2 regions of the Exiguobacterium sp. 9-2 genome follow, and region 1 is predicted to be linked to the other one. Evidence: a T-box and tRNA genes for the amino acid it is inferred to sense, from the RefSeq annotation. Region 1 holds a T-box; the other holds one or more tRNA genes.
The links. A T-box is a leader RNA that pairs with one kind of tRNA and senses whether it is charged. The one in region 1 lies ahead of leuS (leucine--tRNA ligase), so its partner is inferred to be a tRNA-Leu.

Region 1 (15,029 bases):
GATACGCACGCCACGGCGGTGGAGCATTCTCAGGTAAAGATCCAACAAAAGTCGACCGTTCAGCTGCATACGCAGCACGTTACGTCGCGAAGAACCTCGTTGCTGCAGGTCTTGCAGACAAAGCAGAAGTTCAACTTGCGTACGCAATCGGTGTCGCGCACCCTGTATCAATCGCAGTTGATACATTCGGCACAGGAAAACTTCCTGAAGCACAACTCGTCGAATTGGTTGCTGAAAACTTCGATCTTCGTCCGGCTGGAATCATCAACATGCTTGATCTCCGTCGTCCGATCTATCGTCAAACAGCTGCATACGGTCACTTCGGTCGTACAGATGTTGAGCTTCCATGGGAGCAAACAGATAAAGCAGCAGTTCTTGAAGAACAAGCAAAACGTTTCGCATAATCAAAAAGTCCGGAAATCCTACGTGGGTTTTCGGGCTTTTTTGTTTCCGCGGAACTTTGCAGGAAACGAATGTTTTTTCTAGAAAAGGGTAAAAGTACATGAGTCGATTTGTATGAGTATAAAGGGGGGTTCCGATTATGGAAATACGCGAAGCTATTCCAGCTGATGCAGGACGTATTCATGACATTGCTATCACATCTTGGTTGGATACGTATGAAGAAATCTATTCCGAACGTTCGAAAGCGCATTTCGTGCAGGAGGCGTATCCGCAAGAAGAAGTCGTTCGTGCGATCCGGACGGCGGAAGAAGCACGGGGAGAGTATTTTTATGTCGGAATCATCGACGAGGAAATCGTCGGTTTCATTCATGCTGTTGATGTCGAAGGAACATGGGAAATCATTCGGCTTTACGTCTTGCCGGAATATCAGCAAAACGGAATCGGAAGACGTCTGATTCGTGAACTCGAACGACAAGGAGCCGTCCCACTCGAAGTCTACGTGGAAGCACGTAACTATAAAGCGCGTCAATTCCTGACCTCATTTGGTTTTGAAGAACTTAGTGAGATGACGGAAGAAGTGTTTGGGCAAGCGGAATCAGTCGTTCGTCTTCGCCATGTTGCCTCGTGAAATCCGTCTCGGGACGGTTTCGTTTGCGTTTGAAATAAGGTATCGTGAAAAGGAAGTATGAAGTGAAGAGGTGAGTTTGTGGTTGAACAACCAACAGGAATCATCGTATTAGTCTATCCGTTACAACTGCGTGCCCGTCCGAGTGAAGCTTTGATTCGAGTACTCGAAAGAGAGTATGAAGTGCTACTCGTCGACGCACCACGTCGCATTTCGTTTGAAGAGCACGGTCAACTGTTAAAAGAAGCATTACGCGAAGCAGGAAAACGAAAGCTACCGATTCATATCATCGCCTGTAGCATGGGGGCACTCGTCGTCAATCGTCTGTTGCAAGAATATGAACTACCAGTCGCAAGTCTTGCGTTCGTTTCACCATTGTTTGATTGGCATCCGTCGAAACAACTCGGAGGTGTCAAACAAGTCTTCGCGAGTGCGTTTGATCGTTTCCGTCCCGATGCGCCACTCGGTACGTTGCCGTTTGGTCAAAGTACGGAAGATACCGTTCGCATCGGTGAACTGACGTATGCGCAGTACCGGGAAATCGAAGAAGAGATCGTCGTACATGACGAGGAACGAAAAAAACTGCCTCGTGTAAACTTGGCTTGTTTTTATGCACCAGACGATCAGTTCGCAGACGTCAAACTGACACTCGAAGTATGTCGGAAAATGGGTGGCGATCAGATTTACTTACAACGTCTACACGGTTTCCCGCATTTCAGCTTTGAACGGTTGAATACACGGTTTGCGGAAAAATTATTGTTGTTTTTTAAATTAGTCGAAGAATGAAAAAAGTGATGGTTTCCATAGCGGAAGCCATCACTTCTTTATTTCTACTGTCAGCGCACTTTTTTCTCGATCGCGATGATGAACGGTGGATGATTCTGTTGATTCAAGAAGCGGTACTGAAGAACGGCATAACCTTGCTGATCAAGGGCTGTGACGTAATCTAGGACAGCATCGCGTTCCCGTTTTCCTTCAAGATGACCGTGATAGACGACAAGGACGACAAGACCACCAGGTGCAAGTACCGGGAGGAGAGCGTCGAGTGCTTCAAGCGTCTCTTCACCTGTCGTCGTGATCGATTTATCACTTCCAGGCAAGTATCCGAGATTGAAGACGCCGGCACGAACAGGCCGTCGTTCGTCCGAAAGACGCGCACCAACATGGATGTGACTTTCGTGATAAAGATCGACACGTTCTAACATTCCGGCTTCGTCGAGACGTCGTGTCGATTCCTCGATGGCTTGAGCTTGGACGTCGAACGCAAGGACTCTACCTTCTGGACCGACGCATTCTGCTAAGAACTGCGTATCATGTCCATTTCCGGCAGTCATATCGACGACGCAGTCACCAGGTTCGATGACGGACTCCAGTAATTGTTTCGTATAAGGTAGTACACGGGCAAGTGACATGGCATAGACTCCTGTTCCTATGGGCTGTTTTTCTCTTTATACATGATCATCGTATGTATGATTCCTCCTGCATTATACCATCTTTTGAGTCATTGACGAAAAGTGAAGTGGCTTGACAGGCGGGGGAGGGATTGCGTAAAGTGGCAAGGTTGAGAATGAAATAGGAGGACCAAAGGTATGCCAAAATTACCAAAAGCGGTCTGGATCCTCGTCCTTGCGATGGCCATCAATACGACGGGATCCTCTTTTTTATGGCCGTTCAATACATTATATATTCATGAATATTTAGGGGAGTCGATGACAAAAGCCGGAATGGCGTTATTCGTCAACTCAGCCTTAGCAATCGTTGGGAACTACTTAGGCGGAAAAGCGTTTGACCGACTCGGCGGAAAGAAGACGCTTGTCATCAGTGTCATCGGACTTGTCCTGTCTTCCGTCGGCTTGTTGCTATTTCATCAGACGTATATTGGATACGTCGCGATGCTTGGATTGATTGGATTCGTCGGTGGGATGGTTTTCCCAACGATCTACGCAATGACGGGCGTCATCTGGCCGGAAGGCGGACGCCGCGCCTTTAATGCGATCTATGTCGCGCAAAACGTCGGTGTAGCCCTCGGGACAGCTGTTAGTGGTCAAATTGCTGCTTTTTCGATTCAGTACATCTTCATCGCCAATCTCGTTCTCTATATCGTCTTTGCCATCATTTTGTTTGTCGGTTTGTCCTGGATTCAGGCGCCAGCGCGGATGCATGCGGCACATGACGAGATCGAAACGACACGCACACCACTTTCGCGCGGATCCGCACGGACGATGTTGCTCGTTTCGATCGGTTATGCCTTACTTTGGTTCGTTTATGTGCAATGGCAAGGGACCTTTGCTGTCCATACGAAATCGCTCGGTGTCACGATTTCCGAGTACTCGATTCTTTGGACAATCAATGGAGCGCTTATCGTGTTCGCACAACCTTTATTAACACCAATTCTTCGTTGGTTTGGAGATGATTTGAAACGCCAACTGATGACCGGGACAGGCATCTTCCTTCTCTCTTATCTGATTGTTCCGTTTGCAGGCGGCTTCAAGATGTTCCTCGTGGCGATGATCATTCTGACAATCGGTGAGATGTTCATCTGGCCAGCGGTTCCTGCAATGGCGGCGCGACTTGCGCCAATCGGAAAAGAAGGAGAATTCCAAGGATACGTTAATATCGCTGCTTCAGCAGGGCGGATGATCAGTCCGACAGTTGGAGGTTTGATCTACGATTTATCAGGTATGTCAGCAGTTTTCTTGACCTTAATTGGATTGATCCTGTTAGCAGGAGTTGTTTTCCTTCGTGCTATTCCTAAAACCACATCATGAGCTTTATCTTGTGAGACAGCGGACAATAGATCAGCTGTCTTTTGTTACATCATTCGTTCGAAAATTATAAAACAAACATTTAATAATATGGAATATTTCGGCAAAGAAACGGGTACTTTCTAATCAAGAACTTGAAAAGAAAGGTCATATGAACGTTGCTTCTTTTTGACTGGAGGTGCACGGATGGAAAGGTGTCAATTCATCACAGATGCCGCAACTTGGACGACACACGTACAGAAACAGCCTCTTGATATCTTCTATAGTCACCAATACGTCACGCTCAACGCTAGACCGTCTGAGCAAGCGGTATTATTTCTTTATGAAGGTCATGCAGGAACACTGTTTTATCCTTTTTTGAAGCGTCGTATTTTTGATACGCCTTATTCAGATCTCATTACCCCGTACGGCTATGGCGGACCGGAAATCATCGGTCGACTGACTGCGTCCGAGATCCAGCAGGCTCGTTTATCCTTTGAGAGGTGGGCGGAGCAAGAATCGATCGTCTCGGAAATGATCCGCTTTAATCCATTAACAGGTAATGAACGGTTTATGCAGGACTGGACAAAAGTTTCCTTCATCCGTCATACGACGAGTATTGATTTGCGTCCTTCACTTGAAGATATCATGCAGACATTTCATAAGAAGACGAGAAGCATGATTCGTAAATCGCTTGCTTCACCCTTAACCGTCAGAACAGGAACACGGGACGATCTACCTGTTTTTTTAGCGTTGTATCATGAAACGATGGACCGGAAGAATGCCTCGGCTCATTATTATTTTACCGCGACGTATTTTGAGCAATTGATGGAGACGAACCCACTTTGTGAGCCCTTATTACTGATGGCGGAAATCGACGGAAAAGCGGTTGGGGGATACTTCGTATTGCTTGGAAAAGAATACGCCCACGGTCATTTGATCGGCTGTAAGCGGGATGAAGAGAAGATGTTCCCGAATCAGCGACTTGAGTACGAAGCAATTCTTCAGGCAAAAGCACGAGGACTCGTCGAACAACATCTTGGGGGCGGGTATCAAGAACGGGATAGTCTTTTTGAGAGTAAATGCCGTTACACTGGATATCGACTATTTGAGTATCATCAAGGAAAATCCATCCTGCAGCCATCACTATATGATTTGCTCTGCGTACGATACGGATCAAATGCTGATTCCGATTATTTTCCGGCGTATCGACAAGCTGGTATTCAGGTGGCAACTAGTTAAATAGATAATGAGAGTATGAAAACGACTACATCGTGTAGTCGTTTTTTTGATATGCTGAAGTCAGGATCGATCAATAAAGGGGGAGTTATCGTGAAAAAACGCGGTCTGATTTTTGATATGGACGGGGTTATCTTAGATAGTGAGATTCGCTACTTTGAAGTGCATCAACAGATGTTCAAAAGGTTATCGATTCCGCTTGATCCGGTTCAGTATGCGACGTTCATGGGAAAAACAGGAGATGAAATGTGGGAAGAACTCGTCGCCCAGCATCAGCTGAAAGAAACAGCTAGTGCGTTGCTTGAGGAAGAACATCGCTTGTTTCAAATTCATGCAAAGCCGGAGGAGTGTGGATTAAAAAAAGGCGTCACACAAGTCATCGAACAAGCGGCGACTCTTGGTTACGATATCGGCATTGCTTCTTCGAGTTCACTTCAGAAAATCGAACGTGTCATCCGTCATTATGGGCTTCCGATCACGCACTACGTCAGTGGAGAAGAAGTCATCCGTTCGAAACCGGATCCCGCGATTTTTCGACTTGCGGCAGAGCGGATTGGACACGCACCCGAGAACTGTCTTGTCATTGAAGACGCTGCGAACGGGATGATTGGTGCGAAAGCAGCAGGCATGGAAGTGATTGCGCTTCTTGATGACCGGATGCCAACGCAACGCTTAGAGCAAGCGGATCATGTCGCGCAATCACACGCAGAAATCGAGGAAATTTTACGGAAGCGTTGACGCTTGAGGAAGAAACAGATTACACTAGAAAAAGATAGTCAAATGCATGGAACTGAAGTAGTAGGGGAAAGGTGCCGTCAAGAGAGCTGGTGGAAGGTGCGAACCAGTCGGTAACAACCGTGAACTCGTCAGGGAGCACGATTCGTGAAGTCGTAGTAGCGAATCCGGTCTTTCACACCGTTATCCGTGAATCAAGCGGTCTGTCATAGACAGACAACGTGGGTGGTACCGCGGAAGCCAAACCGGTCTTTCGTCCCTTTTCTTAGGGGCGGAAGACCGGTTTTTTTAGATTAGAGGAGGAAAAGACATGCCGTACAATCATCGCGAAATTGAACCGAAATGGCAGGCGCGTTGGGATCAAGACAACGCCTTCGTCACGACAGAAGATCCAGAAAAAGAAGGGTTCTATGCCCTTGATATGTTCCCGTATCCGTCAGGTGCTGGACTCCATGTTGGTCATCCGGAAGGTTACACAGCAACGGATATCCTCGCACGGATGAAGCGGATGCAAGGATACAATGTCCTTCACCCAATGGGATGGGATGCGTTCGGATTACCAGCAGAACAATACGCGCTCGATACAGGAAACGATCCACGCGAATTCACAGCGAAAAACATCGAGACGTTCAAGCGTCAGCTTAAAGAACTTGGATTCTCGTATGACTGGGATCGTGAAATCAACACAACGGATCCAAAATACTACAAATGGACGCAGTGGATCTTTACGAAGTTGTATGAAAAAGGACTTGCCTTCGTAGACGAAGTCGCAGTCAACTGGTGCCCGGCACTTGGAACTGTCCTTGCGAATGAAGAGGTCATCGACGGATTATCCGAACGCGGAAATCATCCGGTTGTGCGTGTTCCGATGCGTCAATGGGTCTTGAAAATCACGGAATATGCGGATCGCCTTCTTGAAGATCTGGATGATCTCGATTGGCCGGATTCTGTCAAAGAGATGCAACGCAACTGGATCGGGAAATCTGAGGGTGCTGAGATTGATTTCACGATTGATGGACATAAAAAACAAGTCACGGTCTTTACGACACGTCCGGACACGATCTTCGGTGCGACGTATCTAGTACTTGCACCGGAGCATCCATTCGTAACTGACATCACGACAGCGGATCACAAGGAAGCCGTCGATGCGTACATTTCGCAAGTCCAAACGAAGTCAGATCTCGAGCGAACGGATTTAGCGAAGGAAAAAACAGGTGTCTTCACGGGTGCTTTTGCGGTCAATCCGATCTCAGGCGATCGTCTTCCAATCTGGATCGCTGATTACGTCCTTGCTTCTTACGGAACAGGTGCGATCATGGCTGTTCCAGGACACGATGAGCGCGACCACGAATTCGCGAAACAATTCGACTTACCGATCGTTGAAGTCGTCGCGGGTGGAAATGTCGACGAAGCAGCCTACACAGGAGAGGGCGAACACGTCAACTCGCATATGCTTGATGGACTTGGGAAACAAGAAGCAATCGAGACGATGATCGCTGAACTCGAAACGAACCAAGTCGGTCGTAAAAAAATCACGTATCGACTCCGAGACTGGTTGTTCAGTCGTCAACGGTATTGGGGCGAGCCGATTCCAGTCGTTCATATGGAAGATGGTTCAATGAAAACACTCAATCAAGAGGAATTACCGCTTGAACTTCCAATCATTCCAGAAATCAAACCGTCTGGTACGGGCGAATCACCACTTGCGCTTGCTGAAGACTGGTTGGATTACACAGATCCTGAAACAGGAATGAAAGGCCGTCGCGAGACGAATACGATGCCACAATGGGGCGGAAGCTGCTGGTACTACCTTCGTTTCATCGATCCACACAATGAAGAAGCGATTGCGGATCCAGAAAAATTAAAATACTGGCTTCCAGTCGATATTTATATCGGTGGGGCAGAGCATGCTGTTCTCCATTTGTTGTATGCACGGTTCTGGCATAAAGTCTTGTATGATGCAGGCGTCGTACCAACAAAAGAACCATTCCAGAAGTTATACAACCAAGGAATGATCCTTGGAGAGAACAACGAGAAAATGTCAAAATCTCGCGGTAACGTCATCAACCCGGATGAAATCGTCAAGTCGCATGGTGCTGATACGTTACGTTTATACGAAATGTTCATGGGACCACTCGATGCATCGGTTGCCTGGTCTGAGAACGGTCTTGACGGAGCGCGTCGTTTCCTCGATCGCGTTTGGCGCTTGTTCGAACGGACAGCAGACATTCAAGACGTCACGGAAGTCGATGCTGACTTCGAACGGACATACCACCAGACCGTCAAGAAGGTCACGGAAGACTTCGCGAACATTCAGTTCAACACCGGGATTTCGCAACTCATGGTCTTCGTCAACGAAGCGAATAAACAGCCGGTTCTCCCGCGTCACTTCCTTCGTGGATTCATTCAATTGTTAACACCGGTCGCACCGCACCTTGGTGAAGAACTGTGGGAACAACTTGGCTTTGAAGAGACATTGACGTATGCGGCATGGCCAACATTCGATGAATCAAAACTTGTCAGCGATACGATGGAATTCGTCATTCAAGTGAACGGTAAAGTTCGCTCGAAAATCGAAATCAACATCGATGCGACAAAAGAAGAAATCGAAGCACTTGCCTTTGCTGATGAAAAGACACAAGAATGGATTGGCGACAAGACGGTTCGGAAAGTCATCGTCGTACCGAAAAAATTGATCAATATCGTGGCGAACTAAGCCATAACCCCTTTCATTCACTTGATGCGAATGGAAGGGGTTTCTTCATTTCCGTCGCAAGTCCGCTTTTTTTTTGAACGTCCTTCTGCTACACTGAATCAGAAACCGAGAAAGAAAGGCGATTATCATCAATGAAACGATCTTATATAGTCTATACAACGATTTTTGCTGTCGTTTCGGGGTTGATTCTTTGTATACTGCTCGTCTTCTCGAAGCCAGAGACGTTGTCACGTATTCAGGAAACGTTCGCGAAAATCGAGACGCAATCGAAGCATCAGGCAGCTGTCAAACAGGTGCCACCGAAAACGCCTTCAGCCATTCCGAATCCAGAAGAACCGTTAATTAAAAATGTTCAACAGATGTTATATGATGATTCCATAGGTTCGTACCTCGTCGTAACAGAGGACTACCGTTTCTTTGAAATCAGTGGAACTGGAGAACGCATCAATGCGACGTTTCAGTTGGAAGAAGGGAAACTCTTATTGTCTGGTCTTGACGGGATGACACTCGTTGACGGAGAGACAGTCGCTTTATTGACGTCGAATCAAATTCTAGTCACGATTAAACGAAAAGATGGCGTCTGGAGTGAAGAAAAACGCGAAAAAGTACAAGGGACGACGATTCGAGACAGTTTCCATGGTCTTGGATATGATGCGAAGAAAAAAGAATTCTATACAATCAATCAAATTCGCTCGATTGGTCGTGTTGAATTGACTTACTTTGCAATGAAAGAGGACAAAATCAAGATTGATCCAGATGCTTCGGAAAAGAAGAAGCGTGCCTTAAAGAAAAAGCAAAAACCACCGTACTTGTCGATCATCAAACGAGAGAAAATCGAAGCGGCGAGCGGAATGCGAAGTGATGCGAAAAAAGCATTTGAATCCAGATTCCGTCCGATTGGTCTTGCAGAACGGCAAGGTCGGATCTATACGTTAGACTCAGAAGCACTTTATCTTTATTCGATTGATCAGAAAGAGAAAACGATTACGGGGGAGACAGCGAGTCCGAAAGTGTATGGATCAAAAGGAATCTTTGTACAAGATAATGAATTGTTCGCCTTAGTCGTCACGGATAAATTCTCAAGTCGATCGTTCACACCGATTGACTGATGTAGAAAAAAGACCCGATTTCTCTGATTAACAGAGACAAATCGGGTCTTTTTTGTATTAAGAGACAGTGTCACGTGCCATCTCTGCAGCGTGACTACCGGCACAATGACCCGTCACGAACGCAGCTGTGATATTGTATCCACCTGTATAGCCATGGATATCAAGAATTTCGCCAGCGAAGAATAATCGCTCCGCCTTTTTCGACATCATCGTTTTGGGATCAATCTCTTTAATCGAGACACCGCCACCCGTGACGAAGGCCTTATCGAAATCGAGCGTTCCTGTTGCTTTGAGTGGGAATCGTTTCAATTGTTGCAGGAAGTCCGTCCAGTCCTGTTTCTTTACTTGTGTACAAACTTCATCGCCAAAGCCGATTCGAGCGAACAGGAGTTCAAGCAATCGTTCTGGTACAAAACCACGAAGGGCATTCCGAACCGATTTCTTCGGATTTGCCGCAAGTGCTGCCTGGAAGCGTTCTGTTAATGCACCAAGTGACTCATCCGGGAAGAGATCGATCGATAGATGAACGATCGTCTCTTTCGATCGTTTGCGCTCTTTGATCGTATATTGGCTACACCGTAAAGCGATCGGACCACTTAAACCGAAGTGTGTGAACAGTAGATCACCCGTATGTGTCTTGATTGCTTTGTCCTTTTTACCGTGAACCGTTAAGGCAACGTCACGCAACGACAGTCCTTGTAATGTTTTTTCATGAATGAACGTATCACCTAACAAAATCGGGACTTCCGTTGGGAAAAGTTCCGTGATCGTATGACCAGCTTTTTCAGCCCACGGATAGCCGTCACCCGTCGAACCCGTGTGCGGAACAGATTGTCCGCCGACCGCTACGATACAACTTTTTGCTTCAAGACGCATGCCGTTTTCTAAGATGACAGCTGCAAAAGAACCATCTGGATGGAAGTCGAGCGTAGCGACTTGCGCGTCTGTTTGAATCTCGGCGCCATGTGCACGGATTTGATCGATCAATACACGAACGACGTCTGCCGCCTTATCCGAGACCGGGAACATCCGACCGTTATCCTCTTCTTTGAGTGCGACACCAAATCCTTCGAACAAATCGATGATCGATTCATTATTAAATTGAGAAAAGGCGCTATAAAGGAAACGTCCGTTTCCTGGAATCGACTGGACGAGCTCATCGAGTGGCTTTCGGTTCGTGACGTTACACCGTCCGCCGCCAGAGATTGCGAGCTTTCGTCCTAATTTATTTCCTTTATCGAGCAGGAGCGTCCGGGCTCCGGCTTGTAAAGAGGCGAGCGTCGCCATCAAACCGCTCGGTCCGCCTCCGATTACGATTACATCGTACATAAGGTCACCTCATTCATAGAATTCTGCTTGTTTCACTTTAGCAGAAGTTGCGACTGTAAACAAACCGTCTCTTTCAATTCAAGATAGACAGCGGTATAATGATTTGCAATTGTGTACGAGAGAACTTGTATAATGAGACAGTCACGATTAGAGTGTCGATTTAAAAATTAGAAAGCGTGAGGGATGTTACCATGTCCACAGTCAGTAATAAGCAGTCTACTTCTTCCGGCAATGCAGGATTCGTTCGTGGAACGATGCTCCTGTCCGGTGCGTCACTGATTTCCCGCGCACTGGGTTTGATTTATCTCTTTCCGTTTCAGTTCATGGTCGGTGCGACAGGTATCATGTTCTATACCTATGCCTACAACTACTATGCGATCATGATTGGTCTTGCGACAGCGGGGATTCCTGTTGCCGTCTCGAAATTCGTCGCCAAATACAATGCGTTAGGAGAATATGATACGAGTGAACGTTTGTATCGGTCTGGTCTAAAAATCATGTCCTTGACCGGGGTTGTCTCTTTTCTCGCCTTATTCTTCCTTGCACCGTATTTAGCACACCGGGCGATTCCAGGCGGTGACGTCGATTCAGCCTCGTACGTCGATGCCGTCACGATGACGATTCGAGGGGTTAGTTTTGCGTTACTCTTGATTCCACCGATGAGTATGACGCGTGGATATTTCCAAGGGTATCAATCGATGGGTCCAACTGCGATTTCGCAAATTCTAGAACAAATCGTCCGCATCATCTTCTTACTCGTAGGAGTCAGCGTCGCCATCTATTTATTTGATTCAGGTGTAGCCTTTGCAGCGACGATTGCAACGTTCAGCGCATTCATTGGTGCAATCGGTAGTGTCGCGGTTCTCATCTATTACTTCCGCAAACGATCCAGTGGTTTACAAGAACTACGCGCTACACAAATCGTCCGTTCGCCGGATCGCCCGTTAACGGATTTGTATAAGGAATTATTGACGTACGCGATTCCAATCGTCATGGTCGGTCTTTCGACGCCGCTTTACCAAGTCATCGATCAGAACACGATGAATGCCGCGTTACAAAGTATTGGCTATACGCTCGAAGCTGCCGGAAATGCGACGGCCTATCTGATTGCGGATAGTCATAAGATCGTCTTGATTCCGGTCTCGGTCGCAACAGGCTTATCGTTGTCTGCGACGCCACTATTGACAGCTTCCTTCACGCAAGGAGATATGCGAAAAGTACGGGCTCAAATTTCGCAGATTTATCAACTCGTCTTCTTCGTGACGATTCCGGCAGTTGTTGGAATGATTCTCCTCAGTGAAGAAACGTTCCATGTGCTCTTTCCGAAAGATCAAGCAGCATGGGTCTATCTGTTGAGTTATGCACCAAGTGCCTTGTTCCTTGCCCTTTATTCAGTCACGGCAGCGGTCCTTCAAGGGATTAACCGTCAGTACTTTACGATCATCGCAACACTTGCTGGATTACTTGCGAAGTATCTTTTGAATGCACCGTTGATTCATTTGACGGGTGATGGAACAGGTGCTGGATATGCGACGATCATCGGCTATCTCGTTGCGACCGGTTTGATGTTCTTCCGGATCACACAAACGGTGAAGTTCCCATTCAGTACGGTCTTACGCCGGACGTCGTTGATCTTGATCATCAGTGCCATGATGGGAGCGGGTGTCGCGCTCGTCAAGTGGGGAATGGTATCCATCTTGCCAGAGACGACATGGGCGTCTCTATTGATTCTGATCGTAGGGGCAGCAGTCGGAATCGTGATTTTTGCAGGACTCTCGATTTGGAGTGGCTTAGCAGAAGTCGTATTAGGACGTAAAATTTCATTGAAACGAGGACGAGGTCATGCGTCTAGATAAATTGTTATCCAACATGGGAGCAGGCTCCCGAAAAGAAGTGAAGCTGCTGCTGAAGGCAGGGGCGATTCAAGTCGATGGAGAGATCGTGCGTGATCCGAAACAACATGTCGATGTCGAGACGCAACAGGTTCTGATGTATGGGGAACCGGTTACGTATCAAAAATACATCTACTTGATGATGAATAAACCACCGGGTGTCATTAGTGCAACAGAAGATAAACGAGATGAGACCGTCATTGATCTGTTGTTTGAAGACGTGACGTATTTCAAACCGTTCCCGGTCGGACGACTCGATAAAGATACAGAGGGTCTATTGCTGTTGACGAATGATGGGTCGTTTAATCACGCTTTAATGTCTCCAAAGAAACACGTCGAAAAAACGTATTACGCAGAAGTGACAGGAGTGTTGACGCAAGAAGACATCGAAGCGGTTGCGGCAGGCGTCACGTTAGAAGACGGCTACCGAGCAAAGCCGGGAAAACTTGTCATCTTATCGACGACAGAAACAGATTCAACGCTTGAGTTGACGATCACGGAAGGGAAGTTCCATCAAGTCAAACGGATGATGCTTGCGCTCGGGAAAGAGGTCACGTTCTTGAAACGGCGCTCGATTGGCCGCTTGGAACTCGATCCGGCACTTGCGCTCGGAGATTATCGTGAACTGACGCCAGCGGAACTGTCTTTGTTTGAGTGGCAACCTGAATAAGCAAAACGAAAAGGCGGTGGAATGAGCGTACATTCCATCGCCTTTTGTTATGGGTTTCGATTATTGATTACGCAATGCTTCTGCGATTGGATAAGGACCACTGAGTACTTCGAATACACGAGATTGTGTCGGATGATCGATCAAGTGAACGAATAATGCTGCGATATCGTCACGCGACACCTTACGATCTTCGTATGAATCGAAATGCTCTTTCGTTTCGACAGTGCCTGCCGGGTCGTCGTAGCTGAGTGGACCAGGACGTACGATCGTATAATTGAGTCCGCTTTCCTGGAGGTGTGCGTCTGCTGTTGCTTTAGATTCGAGATATACTTTCAATTCACCTTTTGGTTCTTCGGTACCTACTGAACTGAGCATCAGGAAACGATCGATACCGTTGGCTTTTGCTGCATCGATGACTTTAATTGCACCTTCTTGATCGACGGCGCGCGTCAATTCGTCTGATGCGCCACCAGCACCCGCTGCAAAGATGACGACGTCCGCATTACTGATGACACCACTGACATCCTTCGTCAAATCCCCAAGTCTGACTTCAGATGCACCGAGTGCAATCAAATCGTTGATTTGATTTTCTTCTCGTACGACCGCGATTGCTTGATGATCACCTTGTTTAGCGATCAATTCGACCATCTTGCGTCCAGTCGTTCCGTTTGCTCCAATGATTAAAATATTCATTCTTCTCAACTCCTTCTCCCAATAGCTATACCCCACGTTTTAAAAAAGATAACAAAAAAAGACGCGAAGAATCGCGTCATCGAAAGATATACATAGTGAAACAGTGGATCAACCCGCTTGCTTTTGTTTCTTGCTCGACGTCCATGTACCGCGTCGAGGGCTCACAATGAGATTGTTGTATTCGAGCACGTTCAAATCCCGCTGAACGGTCCTTGAAGTGATGCCAAACTCTTCAACCAACTCTGCTGTCGTAGTAGCTCCGTTCTCTTGGATGTAGAGATAAATCGATTTAATCCGGGTCAACATACGGTCTGTAGAATCTTTCATTGGTATAACCACTCCCCCAATGGATAGAATAGTGTTCTAAAGCTTCGGGTGACAAAAGACAATGCAATATCCAGTTGTTTCGCCTTTAGTATAACGTTTTGATGTTAAATTGCAAGTGATTTAACCGAACGTTTGCATAAAAAACATATTCAAACAGATTGTAAAGTCGATAATTGGAGTTTTAATATCGTTTAATGTTCGTTATTTAAACAAATAAAAAAGAAAACAGAATTTGGATGTTCGTATCTGAACGAATATTCGCTATACTAGAAAGGTGTATAGGAAACGAATTCAACCTAGAATGAAGGAGCGAAATCAGATGGTAAATTGGAAAGAAGAAGTACTCGCGCGTCGCGAGGACTTATTAGAGGATTTAAAAGAACTACTGCGGATTCCGAGTATACTTGATGAATCAACAATCGAAGAAGGTGCACCGTTTGGTCAAGAAGTCAAACGAGCCCTTGATTGGATGCTCGCGACAGGGGAACGAGACGGATTCAAGACAAAAAATGTTGATGGATACGCCGGACATTTGGAATATGGTCAAG
Region 2 (15,029 bases), 830 kb from region 1:
CCGGTGTGAGTAGCGAAAAGAGGGGTGAGAATCCCCTCCGTCGAAAGCCCAAGGTTTCCTGAGGAAGGCTCGTCCGCTCAGGGTTAGTCTGGACCTAAGCCGAGGCCGAAAGGCGTAGGCGATGGATAACAGGTTGATATTCCTGTACCGCCGATCCACCGTTTGAACAATGGGGGGACGCAGGAGGATAGTGACGCATGCGGATGGAAGTGCATGTGCAAGTTTCAAGACCGTCTGATTGGCAAATCCGTCAGGCATCAAAGTCAAGGAACGACGCGGAGTCCCGTAGGGACGTAGGTCACGATTTCACACTGCCAAGAAAAGCCTCTAGTGAGGGGGAAGGCGCCAGTACCGTAAACCGACACAGGTAGGCGAGATGAGAATTCTAAGACGCGCGGGATAACTCTCGTTAAGGAACTCGGCAAAATGGTCCCGTAACTTCGGGAGAAGGGACGCTCTACACATGTAGAGCCGCAGTGAATAGGCCCAAACGACTGTTTAGCAAAAACACAGGTCTCTGCTAAATCGCAAGATGACGTATAGGGGCTGACGCCTGCCCGGTGCTGGAAGGTTAAGGGGATGGGTTAGCGCAAGCGAAGCTTTGAACCGAAGCCCCAGTAAACGGCGGCCGTAACTATAACGGTCCTAAGGTAGCGAAATTCCTTGTCGGGTAAGTTCCGACCCGCACGAAAGGCGTAACGATTTGGGCACTGTCTCAACGAGAGACCCGGTGAAATCATAGTACCTGTGAAGATGCAGGTTACCCGCGACAGGACGGAAAGACCCCATGGAGCTTTACTACAGCCTGATATTGAGGCTTTGTGCATGATGTACAGGATAGGCGGGAGACGTCGAGCCCGGAGCGCCAGCTTCGGAGGAGTCACCCTTGGGATACCGCCCTTCATGCATAGAGAGTCTCTAACTCGCAGCCGTGATCCGGCTGGAGGACCGTGTCAGGCGGGTAGTTTGACTGGGGCGGTCGCCTCCTAAACAGTAACGGAGGCGCCCAAAGGTTCCCTCAGAATGGTTGGAAATCATTCGTAGAGCGCAAAGGCAGAAGGGAGCTTGACTGCGAGACCTACAAGTCGAGCAGGGACGAAAGTCGGGCTTAGTGATCCGGTGGTTCCGCATGGAAGGGCCATCGCTCAACGGATAAAAGCTACCCTGGGGATAACAGGCTGATCTCCCCCAAGAGTCCACATCGACGGGGAGGTTTGGCACCTCGATGTCGGCTCATCGCATCCTGGGGCTGGAGTAGGTCCCAAGGGTTGGGCTGTTCGCCCATTAAAGCGGTACGCGAGCTGGGTTCAGAACGTCGTGAGACAGTTCGGTCCCTATCCGTCGTGGGCGCAGCAGGAAATTTGAGGAGAGCTGTCCTTAGTACGAGAGGACCGGGATGGACGCACCGCTGGTGTACCAGTTGTTCCGCCAGGAGCATCGCTGGGTAGCTACGTGCGGACGGGATAAATGCTGAAAGCATCTAAGCATGAAGCCCCCTCCAAGATGAGATTTCCCTTTGAGTAATCAAGAAAGACCCCTCAGAGACGATGAGGTAGATAGGTCACGGGTGGAAGCATGGCGACATGTGGAGCTGAGTGATACTAATCGGTCGAGGCCTTGTTCTAGCAGATGCATTGTTGATGACTTCAGTTTTGAGGGCGCGAGCCTTTCAAAAAAATGAAAAAAAGTCTTGACGTTATGTGAACATAATGTTAAGATAATAAATGTCTGGTGGCGATAGCCAAGTGGTCACACCCGTTCCCATGCCGAACACGGAAGTTAAGCACTTGAACGCCGAAAGTAGTTGGGGGCTTCCCCCTGTGAGGATAGGACGCTGCCAGGCGATACATATGGAGGATTAGCTCAGCTGGGAGAGCACCTGCCTTACAAGCAGGGGGTCGGCGGTTCGATCCCGTCATCCTCCACCATTTTTATTACACTTGCCGGTGTAGCTCAGCTGGTAGAGCAACTGACTTGTAATCAGTAGGTCGCGGGTTCGACTCCTGTTGCCGGCACCATTTTCATCTTCAATGATCACCAGAATTCAATTATGAATGAAGGTTCTACCTTTTATATCCCTGCCGGGGTGGCGGAACTGGTAGACGCACAGGACTTAAAATCCTGCGGGGGTTTCCCCGTGCCGGTTCGATTCCGGCCCTCGGTACCATTTTCATTTTGATGTTTGCTGTTTGATCCTTATATTCCGCACCCTTAGCTCAGCTGGATAGAGTACTTGACTACGAATCAAGGGGTCGGGAGTTCGAATCTCTCAGGGTGCATTTTCGGGAAGTAGCTCAGCTTGGTAGAGCACTTGGTTTGGGACCAAGGGGTCGCAGGTTCGAATCCTGTCTTCCCGACCATCTTCAATTTCATCCCTTTAATGGGGCCTTAGCTCAGCTGGGAGAGCGCCTGCCTTGCACGCAGGAGGTCAGCGGTTCGATCCCGCTAGGCTCCACCATTTTTATGACGAACTTTGAAAACTGAACGATGAGGCAAAAATCGTATTCTACGGAATACAAAAACGAATGAAGCGCAAGCTTCGTCAATCGTGGCTTCGGTCACACAACGAGCAAGTCAAACACTTCATGGAGAGTTTGATCCTGGCTCAGGACGAACGCTGGCGGCGTGCCTAATACATGCAAGTCGAGCGCAGGAAGCTGGCGGAACTCTTCGGAGGGAAGGCAGTGGAATGAGCGGCGGACGGGTGAGTAACACGTAAGGAACCTGCCTCAAGGATTGGGATAACTCCGAGAAATCGGAGCTAATACCGGATAGTTCAACGGACCGCATGGTCCGCTGATGAAAGGCGCTCCGGCGTCACCTTGAGATGGCCTTGCGGTGCATTAGCTAGTTGGTGGGGTAACGGCCCACCAAGGCGACGATGCATAGCCGACCTGAGAGGGTGATCGGCCACACTGGGACTGAGACACGGCCCAGACTCCTACGGGAGGCAGCAGTAGGGAATCTTCCACAATGGACGAAAGTCTGATGGAGCAACGCCGCGTGAGTGATGAAGGTTTTCGGATCGTAAAACTCTGTTGTAAGGGAAGAACACGTACGAGAGGGAATGCTCGTACCTTGACGGTACCTTACGAGAAAGCCACGGCTAACTACGTGCCAGCAGCCGCGGTAATACGTAGGTGGCAAGCGTTGTCCGGAATTATTGGGCGTAAAGCGCGCGCAGGCGGCCTTTTAAGTCTGATGTGAAAGCCCCCGGCTCAACCGGGGAGGGCCATTGGAAACTGGAAGGCTTGAGTACAGAAGAGAAGAGTGGAATTCCACGTGTAGCGGTGAAATGCGTAGAGATGTGGAGGAACACCAGTGGCGAAGGCGACTCTTTGGTCTGTAACTGACGCTGAGGCGCGAAAGCGTGGGGAGCAAACAGGATTAGATACCCTGGTAGTCCACGCCGTAAACGATGAGTGCTAGGTGTTGGGGGGTTTCCGCCCCTCAGTGCTGAAGCTAACGCATTAAGCACTCCGCCTGGGGAGTACGGCCGCAAGGCTGAAACTCAAAGGAATTGACGGGGACCCGCACAAGCGGTGGAGCATGTGGTTTAATTCGAAGCAACGCGAAGAACCTTACCAACTCTTGACATCCCATTGACCGCTTGAGAGATCAAGTTTTCCCTTCGGGGACAATGGTGACAGGTGGTGCATGGTTGTCGTCAGCTCGTGTCGTGAGATGTTGGGTTAAGTCCCGCAACGAGCGCAACCCCTATCCTTAGTTGCCAGCATTCAGTTGGGCACTCTAGGGAGACTGCCGGTGACAAACCGGAGGAAGGTGGGGATGACGTCAAATCATCATGCCCCTTATGAGTTGGGCTACACACGTGCTACAATGGACGGTACAAAGGGCAGCGAGACCGCGAGGTGGAGCCAATCCCATAAAGCCGTTCCCAGTTCGGATTGCAGCAGGCTGCAACTCGCCTGCATGAAGTCGGAATCGCTAGTAATCGCAGGTCAGCATACTGCGGTGAATACGTTCCCGGGTCTTGTACACACCGCCCGTCACACCACGAGAGTTTGCAACACCCGAAGCCGGTGAGGTAACCGTAAGGAGCCAGCCGTCGAAGGTGGGGTAGATGATTGGGGTGAAGTCGTAACAAGGTAGCCGTATCGGAAGGTGCGGCTGGATCACCTCCTTTCTAAGGAAAACGTCCCTTACGGGACATGCCCATCGTTCAGTTTTGAGAGCTCGTCTCTCAGTCTCGCAAGAGACACTCGCACCTTGAAAACTGAAGACATCAACAAGACATCAAACTTTTAATTAACCATGTCATTTAAGACGTGTGTTCTTAGAATACCAACGCTAGATCAAGGTATGAAGGGCGTACGGTGGATGCCTTGGCACTAGGAGCCGATGAAGGACGCGACGAACAGCGATATGCTTCGGGGAGCAGTAAGTATGCTTTGATCCGAAGATTTCCGAATGGGGGAACCCACCATCTGTAATGGGATGGGACATGTTACGTGAATACATAGCGTAGCGTGAGGCAGACCCGGGGAACTGAAACATCTAAGTACCCGGAGGAAGAGAAAGCAAATGCGATTCCCTGAGTAGCGGCGAGCGAAACGGGAACAGCCCAAACCGGAGAGCATGCTCTTCGGGGTTGTAGGACACTCTATACGGAGTCAAAAAGGAAGACAGTAGGTGAAGGACCTGGAAAGGTCGGCCGAAGAAGGTGACAGCCCTGTAGCTGAAACTGTTTTCCCTCCAGAGTGGATCCTGAGTACGGCGGGACACGTGAAACCCCGTCGGAATCCGGGAGGACCATCTCCCAAGGCTAAATACTCCCTAGTGACCGATAGTGAACCAGTACCGTGAGGGAAAGGTGAAAAGCACCCCGGAAGGGGAGTGAAATAGATCCTGAAACCGTATGCCTACAAGTAGTCAGAGCCCGTTAACGGGTGATGGCGTGCCTTTTGTAGAATGAACCGGCGAGTTACGATAACGCGCGAGGTTAAGCCGATGAGGCGGAGCCGTAGCGAAAGCGAGTCTGAACAGGGCGTTCAGTGCGTTGTCGTAGACCCGAAACCAGGTGATCTACCCATGTCCAGGATGAAGGTCAGGTAACACTGACTGGAGGTCCGAACCCACGCACGTTGAAAAGTGCGGGGATGAGGTGTGGGTAGCGGTGAAATGCCAATCGAACCTGGAGATAGCTGGTTCTCCCCGAAATAGCTTTAGGGCTAGCCTCGAGGTTGAGAGTTCTGGAGGTAGAGCACTGATTGGACTAGGGGCCCCCACAGGGTTACCGAATTCAGTTAAACTCCGAATGCCAGCAACTTATACTCGGGAGTCAGACTGCGAGTGATAAGATCCGTAGTCAAGAGGGAAACAGCCCAGACCGCCAGCTAAGGTCCCCAAGTGTATGTTAAGTGGAAAAGGATGTGGCGCTGCCTAGACAGCTAGGGATGTTGGCTTAGAAGCAGCCACCATTCAAAGAGTGCGTAATAGCTCACTAGTCGAGTGGCGCCGCGCCGAAAATGTAACGGGGCTAAACATACCACCGAAGCTGCGGATTCCGTAAGGAATGGTAGGGGAGCGTTCCAAACCGCTGTGAAGCTGTACCGGAAGGAGCAGTGGAGCGTTTGGAAGTGAGAATGCCGGTGTGAGTAGCGAAAAGAGGGGTGAGAATCCCCTCCGTCGAAAGCCCAAGGTTTCCTGAGGAAGGCTCGTCCGCTCAGGGTTAGTCTGGACCTAAGCCGAGGCCGAAAGGCGTAGGCGATGGATAACAGGTTGATATTCCTGTACCGCCGATCCACCGTTTGAACAATGGGGGGACGCAGGAGGATAGTGACGCATGCGGATGGAAGTGCATGTGCAAGTTTCAAGACCGTCTGATTGGCAAATCCGTCAGGCATCACAGTCAAGGAACGATGCGGAGTCCCGTAGGGACGTAGGTCACGATTTCACACTGCCACTGCCAAGAAAAGCCTCTAGTGAGGGGGAAGGCGCCAGTACCGTAAACCGACACAGGTAGGCGAGATGAGAATTCTAAGACGCGCGGGATAACTCTCGTTAAGGAACTCGGCAAAATGGTCCCGTAACTTCGGGAGAAGGGACGCTCTACACATGTAGAGCCGCAGTGAATAGGCCCAAACGACTGTTTAGCAAAAACACAGGTCTCTGCTAAATCGCAAGATGACGTATAGGGGCTGACGCCTGCCCGGTGCTGGAAGGTTAAGGGGATGGGTTAGCGCAAGCGAAGCTTTGAACCGAAGCCCCAGTAAACGGCGGCCGTAACTATAACGGTCCTAAGGTAGCGAAATTCCTTGTCGGGTAAGTTCCGACCCGCACGAAAGGCGTAACGATTTGGGCACTGTCTCAACGAGAGACCCGGTGAAATCATAGTACCTGTGAAGATGCAGGTTACCCGCGACAGGACGGAAAGACCCCATGGAGCTTTACTACAGCCGATATTGAGGCTTTGTGCATGATGTACAGGATAGGCGGGAGACGTCGAGCCCGGAGCGCCAGCTTCGGAGGAGTCACCCTTGGGATACCGCCCTTCATGCATAGAGTCTCTAACTCGCAGCCGTGATCCGGCTGGAGGACCGTGTCAGGCGGGTAGTTTGACTGGGGCGGTCGCCTCCTAAACAGTAACGGAGGCGCCCAAAGGTTCCCTCAGAATGGTTGGAAATCATTCGTAGAGCGCAAAGGCAGAAGGGAGCTTGACTGCGAGACCTACAAGTCGAGCAGGGACGAAAGTCGGGCTTAGTGATCCGGTGGTTCCGCATGGAAGGGCCATCGCTCAACGGATAAAAGCTACCCTGGGGATAACAGGCTGATCTCCCCCAAGAGTCCACATCGACGGGGAGGTTTGGCACCTCGATGTCGGCTCATCGCATCCTGGGGCTGGAGTAGGTCCCAAGGGTTGGGCTGTTCGCCCATTAAAGCGGTACGCGAGCTGGGTTCAGAACGTCGTGAGACAGTTCGGTCCCTATCCGTCGTGGGCGCAGGAAATTTGAGGAGAGCTGTCCTTAGTACGAGAGGACCGGGATGGACGCACCGCTGGTGTACCAGTTGTTCCGCCAGGAGCATCGCTGGGTAGCTACGTGCGGACGGGATAAATGCTGAAAGCATCTAAGCATGAAGCCCCCTCCAAGATGAGATTTCCCTTTGAGTAATCAAGAAAGACCCCTCAGAGACGATGAGGTGGATAGGTCACGGGTGGAAGCATGGCGACATGTGGAGCTGAGTGATACTAATCGGTCGAGGCCTTGTTCTAGCAGATGCTTGTTGATGACTTCAGTTTTGAGGGCGCGAGCCCGTCGTCTGGTGACGATAGCCAAGTGGTCACACCCGTTCCCATGCCGAACACGGAAGTTAAGCACTTGAACGCCGAAAGTAGTTGGGGGCTTCCCCCTGTGAGGATAGGACGTTGCCAGGCACTTGACCGATCTGCAGATTGCAGGTCGGTCTTTTTGTGTTTTCTAAAAAGCCTTATCAGTTGCATTTCTTTTTTTAGATGATTACTATTAAATCAAACAATAGTCAAAGATGGTCAGAGAGGTGGTGCCAATGCAAAACATCACAGATATCATCGAAGCCTATTTAAAGCAAATTTTACACGACGAAAAGACGATTGAAATCAAACGTCAAGAAATTGCACAACGTTTTGACTGTGTTCCATCACAAATCAATTACGTCATTAATACTCGTTTTACGGTCGAAAAGGGTTATTTTGTTGAAAGTAAGCGGGGCGGCGGTGGATACATTCGGATTCAAAAAATCGTTGTGCTCGATAGTCACGATCTATTAGACGAAGTCAGTTCATGGATCGGTGATCATTTGACGGAACAAGCTGCAGAAGATTATTTGATTCGTTTGATGAACGAACAATTACTGACGCGGCGGGAAGCTATTTTGATTCAATCGCTGTTGCAAAAAGAGAGTTTGCCAATGGCGGTCGAAGATCAACACCGGATGCGTGCCCACTTGATGCGGACGCTTCTTCAAACCATGAAGCGACTCTAGTCGTCGGACATTGGAGGAATGCACGATGCGTTGTCAACGATGTGGCGAACGAGAAGCAATCGTCCGTGTCAAACTTCCACAAGAATCGGAAACCGATGAGAAGTTCTTATGCTCGGTTTGTGTGCGGGAGTTAGCACGTGAATACCAAGGGACGGCATGTCCGTCTTGCGGTATGACCCGTCAACAATTGCTTCATCTTCGTAAAGTCGGTTGCCCGACTTGTTATTCATTTTTCAAAGACGAAGTCGACGGTATGGTTCGTCAGTTCCAACACGGTCATACGCAACATTATGGCTCACGACCTGATGAGGAATCCGTTGAAAAACGATTGAACCAGCAACTCAGTCGACTCAAAGAACAACTTAACCGCAAAATCTTAGCAGAAGATTATGAAGAAGCAGAAATCATAAAACAACAGATTGAGAGTGTCGAGGAGGATTTGCGTCATGTTTGAAGAGTTGCTCCAACACCCTTTAAGCGAATCGATGAATCAATCTTCTCCCTTTGACGACATCGTCGTTTCGACACGGATCCGATTGGCACGTAATACGACACGTTATCCGTTCTCAACGATGTTGTCAGAAGCACAAGCTAATGCGCTCATTGAAGAGACCGAACGTCAACTAAACGGGATGAAAGGGTTCCGGTTTGGTCGCGTCGATCAAGCAGATGTCCTGACTCGAACCGCTTTAGTAGAAAAGCATCTGATCAGTCCAGCGTTAGCCAGTCATCCACGGACAGGACTCTTCATTAGTGAGGATGAGCAGATCAGTGTCATGGTAAACGAAGAAGATCATTTTCGAATCCAGACATTATTTCCTGGGCTACAGCTTGAAGAAGCGTTTCGGATCGCAAAACAAGTCGATCGCTTGATCAGTGAACGATTTAAAATTGCTTTTGATGATACGCTTGGTTATTTAACGACGTGTCCGAGTAACGTCGGAACAGGTCTTCGTGCTTCCGTGATGTTGCACTTACCGGGACTGGTCCTGACGAATCAGATTCAAGGCTATATTAAACACTTACGACAGCTCGGATTCGCGATTCGTGGGCGTTACGGCGAGGGAAGCGATGCTTCTGGTCGCATGTTCCAACTTTCGAACCAACGGACGCTTGGAGCAAGTGAGGATATGCTGATTACGGACTATCAATTTGCGGTCGAAGCATTAATTGAAGCAGAACAGGCAGCACGAAAAGGATTATTGGAGATGTATCAAGAAGAACTAGAGGACAGACTATATCGTTCCTATGGCATCCTGACATCAGCTCGACTGATTACAGCGCGGGAAGCAACGGAACGGTTATCGGATGTTCGCTTAGCGGACAGTCTGGGACTAGAGGTCAATCTACCTCCAAATCTTTTTCACCAACTGCTCGTCTCGCTACAAACAGGTTTTCTACAAAAGCATTTCGGGAAACAATTAACATCTAGAGAACGGGACATCGAACGGGCGAAACGAATCCGGACGATGTTAACCGAACAAACAAACAGGGATCACACACAAGGAGGTTTTGCATAATGATGTTTGGACGATTCACAGAACGTGCACAACGTGTATTGGCACTTGCTCAAGAAGAGGCAGTACGGTTGGGGCACCACAATATCGGAACAGAACACATTTTACTCGGACTTGTACGTGAAGGAGACGGAATTGCTGCGAAAGCATTAACAGCACTCGGTCTCAGTTCAGATAAAATTCAAATGGAAGTCGAAGCATTGATCGGTCGCGGACAAGATGGTGCAACGACGATTCACTATACACCACGTGCGAAAAAGGTCATTGAGTTATCAATGGATGAGGCACGTAAACTTGGTCATTCTTACGTTGGGACAGAACACCTCTTGCTCGGATTGATCCGAGAAGGAGAGGGCGTTGCTGCTCGTGTCTTAAATAACTTAGGCATCAGTCTTTCAAAAGCCCGTCAGCAAGTACTCCAGTTGCTTGGGAACAGCGAAACAACAGCAAACGCATCGCAAGCAGGTTCAGGTGTCGCAACACCAACACTTGATGGTCTTGCTCGTGATTTGACTCAACAAGCGCGTGAAACACGTCTTGACCCAGTCATTGGTCGCGCAAAAGAGATTCAACGCGTCATCGAAGTCTTGAGCCGCCGGACGAAGAATAACCCAGTCTTGATCGGGGAACCAGGGGTCGGTAAAACGGCTGTCGTCGAAGGTCTTGCTCAACAAATCATCAACAATGAAGTACCGGAGACCTTACGCAATAAACGCGTCATGGTACTCGACATGGGAACACTCGTCGCCGGTACGAAATACCGTGGTGAGTTCGAAGATCGTTTGAAAAAGGTCATGGATGAGATTCGTCAAGCGGGTAACATCATTCTCTTCATCGATGAGTTGCATACATTGATTGGAGCAGGTGGAGCAGAAGGTGCGATCGATGCATCGAATATCCTTAAACCGTCGCTCGCACGAGGCGAACTCCAGTGTATTGGAGCTACAACACTTGATGAGTACCGGAAGTACATCGAAAAAGATGCGGCACTCGAACGTCGTTTCCAACCGATCCAAGTCGCAGAGCCAACAACGGATGAAGCGACGCAAATCCTATTTGGTCTTCGCGATCGTTATGAAGCACACCACCGTGTGACGATCACAGATGAAGCGATTCAAGAAGCCGTCACCTTGTCGGATCGATACATTTCGGATCGGTTCCTTCCGGATAAAGCGATTGACTTGATCGATGAAGCGGCATCAAAAGTTCGGTTGCGTTCGTATACAGCACCACCGAACTTAAAAGAAGTTGAAGCAAAACTCGAAGGCATCCGTAAGGACAAAGATGAAGCTGTCCAAAGTCAAGAGTTTGAAAAAGCAGCAAGCCTCCGCGATACGGAACAAAAATTACGCGATGAGCTTGAGCGTTTGAAAGAGGAATGGCAGAATAAACAAGGCAACGAAAAACTTGAAGTCACAAAAGATGACATCGCACAAGTTGTTGCCAACTGGACAGGTGTACCGGTCACGAAGATTGCGGAAGAAGAGACGGATCGTCTCCTTCGTCTCGAAGAAATCCTTCACGATCGTGTCATCGGTCAAAATGAAGCCGTTAAATCGATTTCAAAAGCGATCCGTCGCGCACGTGCTGGACTGAAAGATCCAAAACGTCCGATCGGTTCGTTCATTTTCCTCGGTCCTACTGGGGTTGGTAAGACAGAACTCGCACGTGCGGTTGCCGAAGCAATGTTCGGTGATGAGGATGCAATCATCCGGATCGACATGTCAGAGTACATGGAGAAACATGCAACGAGTCGTCTCGTTGGTTCACCTCCAGGATATGTCGGTTACGAAGAGGGCGGTCAATTGACTGAAAAAGTTCGCCGGAAACCATACTCAGTCATCTTACTTGATGAAATCGAGAAGGCGCACCCAGAAGTCTTCAACATTCTCTTGCAGGTACTCGATGATGGGCGCCTAACAGACTCGAAAGGTCGCACGGTTGATTTCCGTAACACGATCATCGTCATGACGTCGAACGTCGGTGCAAGTGCCCTTAAACGTAATAAATATGTCGGCTTCGCTGTTTCTGAAGATACGGATCGCGAATACAAAGACATGAAAGATAAAGTCATGGAAGAACTCAAACGGGCCTTCCGTCCAGAGTTCTTGAACCGGATTGATGAAACGATCGTCTTCCATTCACTCGAGAAACAACATATCGAAGAGATCGTGAAGTTGATGGCGAAAACCCTTGAAAAACGTTTGGCTGAACAGGAAATTCATTTCGAATTGACACCAGCTGCCCTCTCGAAGATCGCCGATATCGGATACGATCCAGAGTACGGCGCACGTCCAATCCGTCGTGCCCTTCAACGGGAAGCGGAAGACCGGTTGTCAGAAGCATTGCTCGCAGGTGATATTCAAAAAGGAGAGCATGTTGCGCTTGATGTCGAAGAGAACGAATTCATCGTTCGCCGGAATCACGTGAGTTCTGCCGCAACGGAATAAGCACTGAGCACAGGGCCAGCTTTCGCACTTTCTGAGCGAAGCTGGTCTTTTTTTGAAACAGAAAGGATGAATCGATTGGCTAAGTTAAAAACAAAATTCGTTTGCCAAAGCTGTGGAACTGAATCACCGAAATGGATGGGACGTTGTTCTGGATGCGGAGAATGGAACACGATGGTCGAAGAAGTCGTCGAAGAAAAAAAAGGACGGCGCGGTGCCGCTTTTGTTCATACGACGACAAAACAATTAAAGCCTGAACGCCTCGCGAATATCGTCTCGCAAGAAGAGAGTCGTGTCTTTACCGGAAGTGGTGAATTCGATCGTGTCCTCGGAGGCGGCATCGTTCCAGGTTCGATGGTGCTTGTTGGAGGAGACCCGGGGATCGGGAAGTCGACGATCTTACTGCAGACGAGTGCACGGCTTGCCCAACGTGGTGAAAAAGTGCTCTACATCTCAGGGGAAGAATCGCTTAAACAAACCAAATTGCGCGCGGAACGGCTTGGATTGCCGACACAGGATTTGTTCGTCCTTAGTGAAACGGACATGAACATGATTGAACGTGTCGTTGATGAAGAACAGCCACGGTTTTTAATCATCGACTCGATTCAAACCGTCTACATTGATGAAATTCAGTCCGCACCCGGGAGTGTGACACAGGTACGTGAATGTACGGCGATGCTGATGAAAATTGCAAAGAGTCGTGGTATTGCAATCTTTATCGTTGGTCATGTTACGAAACAGGGGTCGATTGCTGGACCACGTTTACTTGAGCACATGGTGGATGCTGTCTTGTATTTCGAAGGCGAACGTCACCATACGTTTCGGATTCTGCGTGCTGTTAAAAACCGATTTGGTTCAACGAATGAGATCGGAATTTTTGAAATGCGGGAGTCTGGTCTTGAAGAGGTCTTAAATCCGTCAGAAATTTTCCTCGAAGAGCGGACATCCGGCGTATCCGGTTCAACGATCGTTGCTTCAATGGAAGGGACACGGACCGTCCTCGTCGAACTGCAAGCATTGATTTCACCGACGTCATTTGGGAATCCTAGACGGATGGCGACCGGAATCGATCAAAATAAAGTAGCGTTATTGATGGCCGTTCTTGAGAAACGATCGGGTCTTCTCTTACAAACACAAGATGCCTATCTCAAGGCAGCGGGTGGTGTGAAGCTCGATGAACCAGCGATCGACTTAGCAGTCTGTGTTGCCATTGCCTCTAGTTTCCGTGACAAGCCGACGCGTCCGACGGATGTCGTGATTGGTGAGGTCGGGTTGACGGGAGAAGTCCGTCGTGTTTCACGGATTGAGCAACGTGTAGCAGAAGCAGCCAAACTCGGTTTTACACGAGCGATCATTCCGAAAAATAACTTAGGAGGCTGGACGTATCCGGACGGGATTACGGTCGTCGGTGTCGAAAGCGTGGACGAAGCATTACGCGAAACAATTCCGTTTTAAGCTGGAATGACGTAAAAAATGGGGGAACTGTAATGGATATGTAAACAGTTTCCCCTCCTTCCGGCGTAGGTAGTTCAATTCAGTACATGTTACAATGAACTTAAAATAGGCAAAGGAGGTGAGAAGATTGAAAATCGTCATACGGGTATTTTTTGCATTACTCGGACTTGCCCTTGGGATCTTGTTGCTTCCTCAGTTTTTCCAATTGATTGAAACAGCGACAAGTACGACTTTCCCGGCATGGTTGATGAGCGAATACGTAACTGGAACGATTGGTGCACTCATATTCTTATTAATTGGATTATTCATTACGGATTCGGTAATTCGACTTCTCCGATTTTTAGAAGAACGACTCGTCAAAGCCCCAGTAGCAGATCTCTTTTTTGGTACGTTTGGTTTGTTGATCGGATTAGTATTAGCATTTCTCGTCAGTACGTTAATCGACTTAGTTGGGATTCCTGTCCTCAGTAATGTCTTAACAATCTTCGTGACCGCGTTATTCGGATATCTCGGCTTTACGGTCGGGTATCGAAAACGTCATGAATTGACGAAAATCTTCTTACGTAGCAACCAAAGTGAAAAAAAGACGGCATCTGAAGTCGTCGTTCCAGCAAAGTCGAATAGTAAAGTGCTCGATACGAGCGTCATCATCGACGGACGAATCACAGATATCACGAAAACAGGCTTCGTCGAAGGGAAACTGATCGTTCCGCAATTCGTCATCGGTGAGTTGCAGTACATCGCGGATTCTTCTGATACGTTGAAACGAAACCGTGGACGCCGCGGGCTCGATGTCTTAAAAGAATTACAAGAGATCCCTGGAGTCGAGGTCGAAATTTATGATGGCGACTTCGAGGATGTACCGGAAGTCGACATCAAATTGATCAAACTTGCGGAACTCGTTAAAGGAATCGTCGTCACGAACGACTATAACTTAAACAAAGTCTGTGAAGTCCGACATGTTCCTGTCCTTAACATCAATGACCTGGCGAATGCGGTCAAACAAGTCGTCATTCCAGGAGAAGAAATGACCGTCCTTGTCATCAAGGAAGGGAAAGAACAAAAGCAAGGAATCGCCTATCTCGAAGATGGAACGATGGTCGTCGTCGAAGGAGGCAAACATCTCATTTCGAAAACGATTGGCGTCGTCGTCACGAGTGTCTTACAGACGTCAGCTGGACGAATGATTTTTGCGAAACCACAGGAAAAATGAGACACTATGCCTAGAGAGATATCGAGAGGCATTCAGATAGACCCGCAACGGATTCGATTTCATGATCGAGTCCGTTTTCGGTGTGATGGAATGGATCACGATGATCAGTGAGAGAGAAAAGAGGGAATGAGATGTCTACAGCCACATATCGCGTCGTCATCCCCGCTGCCGGTGCCGGTAAGCGGATGGGCGCAGATCGTAATAAATTGATGCTTGAACTAAGAGACCGTCCAATCATCGCTTGGACATTGGATGTCTTCGAGGCGGACCCGGCATGTGCGGAAATCGTTCTTGCGATCAATCCAATGGAGAAAGACTGGTTTACGGATGTCACTTCGTCCTATGCGACAGCCATCAAACTGGTTGCGGGTGGTGCCGAACGTCAAGAAAGTGTTCTCCGTGGTCTTGAGGCAT

Region 2: it has a tRNA-Leu gene. The T-box ahead of leuS (leucine--tRNA ligase) is inferred to sense a tRNA for this amino acid. The anticodon was not compared.

Annotation. Positions count from the first base shown of each region.
Region 1 covers NZ_CP142850.1:2,323,267-2,338,295, reverse strand. Annotated here, with positions in the region: gene metK (methionine adenosyltransferase) at 1-404, shown strand, start outside; gene VJ374_RS12280 (GNAT family N-acetyltransferase) at 542-1,030, shown strand; gene VJ374_RS12275 (serine aminopeptidase domain-containing protein) at 1,109-1,813, shown strand; gene VJ374_RS12270 (tRNA 5-(aminomethyl)-2-thiouridylate-methyltransferase MnmM) at 1,864-2,460, opposite strand; gene VJ374_RS12265 (MDR family MFS transporter) at 2,617-3,795, shown strand; gene VJ374_RS12260 (peptidoglycan bridge formation glycyltransferase FemA/FemB family protein) at 3,979-5,013, shown strand; gene VJ374_RS12255 (HAD family hydrolase) at 5,104-5,748, shown strand; T-box leader at 5,787-6,009, shown strand; gene leuS (leucine--tRNA ligase) at 6,056-8,461, shown strand; gene VJ374_RS12245 (hypothetical protein) at 8,593-9,570, shown strand; gene VJ374_RS12240 (BaiN/RdsA family NAD(P)/FAD-dependent oxidoreductase) at 9,628-10,899, opposite strand; gene VJ374_RS12235 (putative polysaccharide biosynthesis protein) at 11,091-12,755, shown strand; gene VJ374_RS12230 (pseudouridine synthase) at 12,742-13,461, shown strand; gene VJ374_RS12225 (SDR family oxidoreductase) at 13,522-14,154, opposite strand; gene VJ374_RS12220 (DeoR family transcriptional regulator) at 14,263-14,481, opposite strand; gene pepV (dipeptidase PepV) at 14,801-15,029, shown strand, end outside.
Region 2 covers NZ_CP142850.1:84,788-99,816, forward strand. Annotated here, with positions in the region: rRNA gene VJ374_RS00465 (23S ribosomal RNA) at 1-1,625, shown strand, start outside; rRNA gene rrf (5S ribosomal RNA) at 1,728-1,843, shown strand; tRNA gene VJ374_RS00475 (tRNA-Val) at 1,853-1,928, shown strand; tRNA gene VJ374_RS00480 (tRNA-Thr) at 1,943-2,018, shown strand; tRNA gene VJ374_RS00485 (tRNA-Leu) at 2,081-2,167, shown strand; tRNA gene VJ374_RS00490 (tRNA-Arg) at 2,206-2,279, shown strand; tRNA gene VJ374_RS00495 (tRNA-Pro) at 2,284-2,360, shown strand; tRNA gene VJ374_RS00500 (tRNA-Ala) at 2,383-2,458, shown strand; rRNA gene VJ374_RS00505 (16S ribosomal RNA) at 2,583-4,147, shown strand; rRNA gene VJ374_RS00510 (23S ribosomal RNA) at 4,315-7,234, shown strand; rRNA gene rrf (5S ribosomal RNA) at 7,281-7,396, shown strand; gene VJ374_RS00520 (CtsR family transcriptional regulator) at 7,528-7,983, shown strand; gene VJ374_RS00525 (hypothetical protein) at 8,009-8,437, shown strand; gene VJ374_RS00530 (protein arginine kinase) at 8,430-9,503, shown strand; gene clpC (ATP-dependent protease ATP-binding subunit ClpC) at 9,503-11,950, shown strand; gene radA (DNA repair protein RadA) at 12,026-13,402, shown strand; gene VJ374_RS00545 (PIN/TRAM domain-containing protein) at 13,530-14,615, shown strand; gene ispD (2-C-methyl-D-erythritol 4-phosphate cytidylyltransferase) at 14,747-15,029, shown strand, end outside.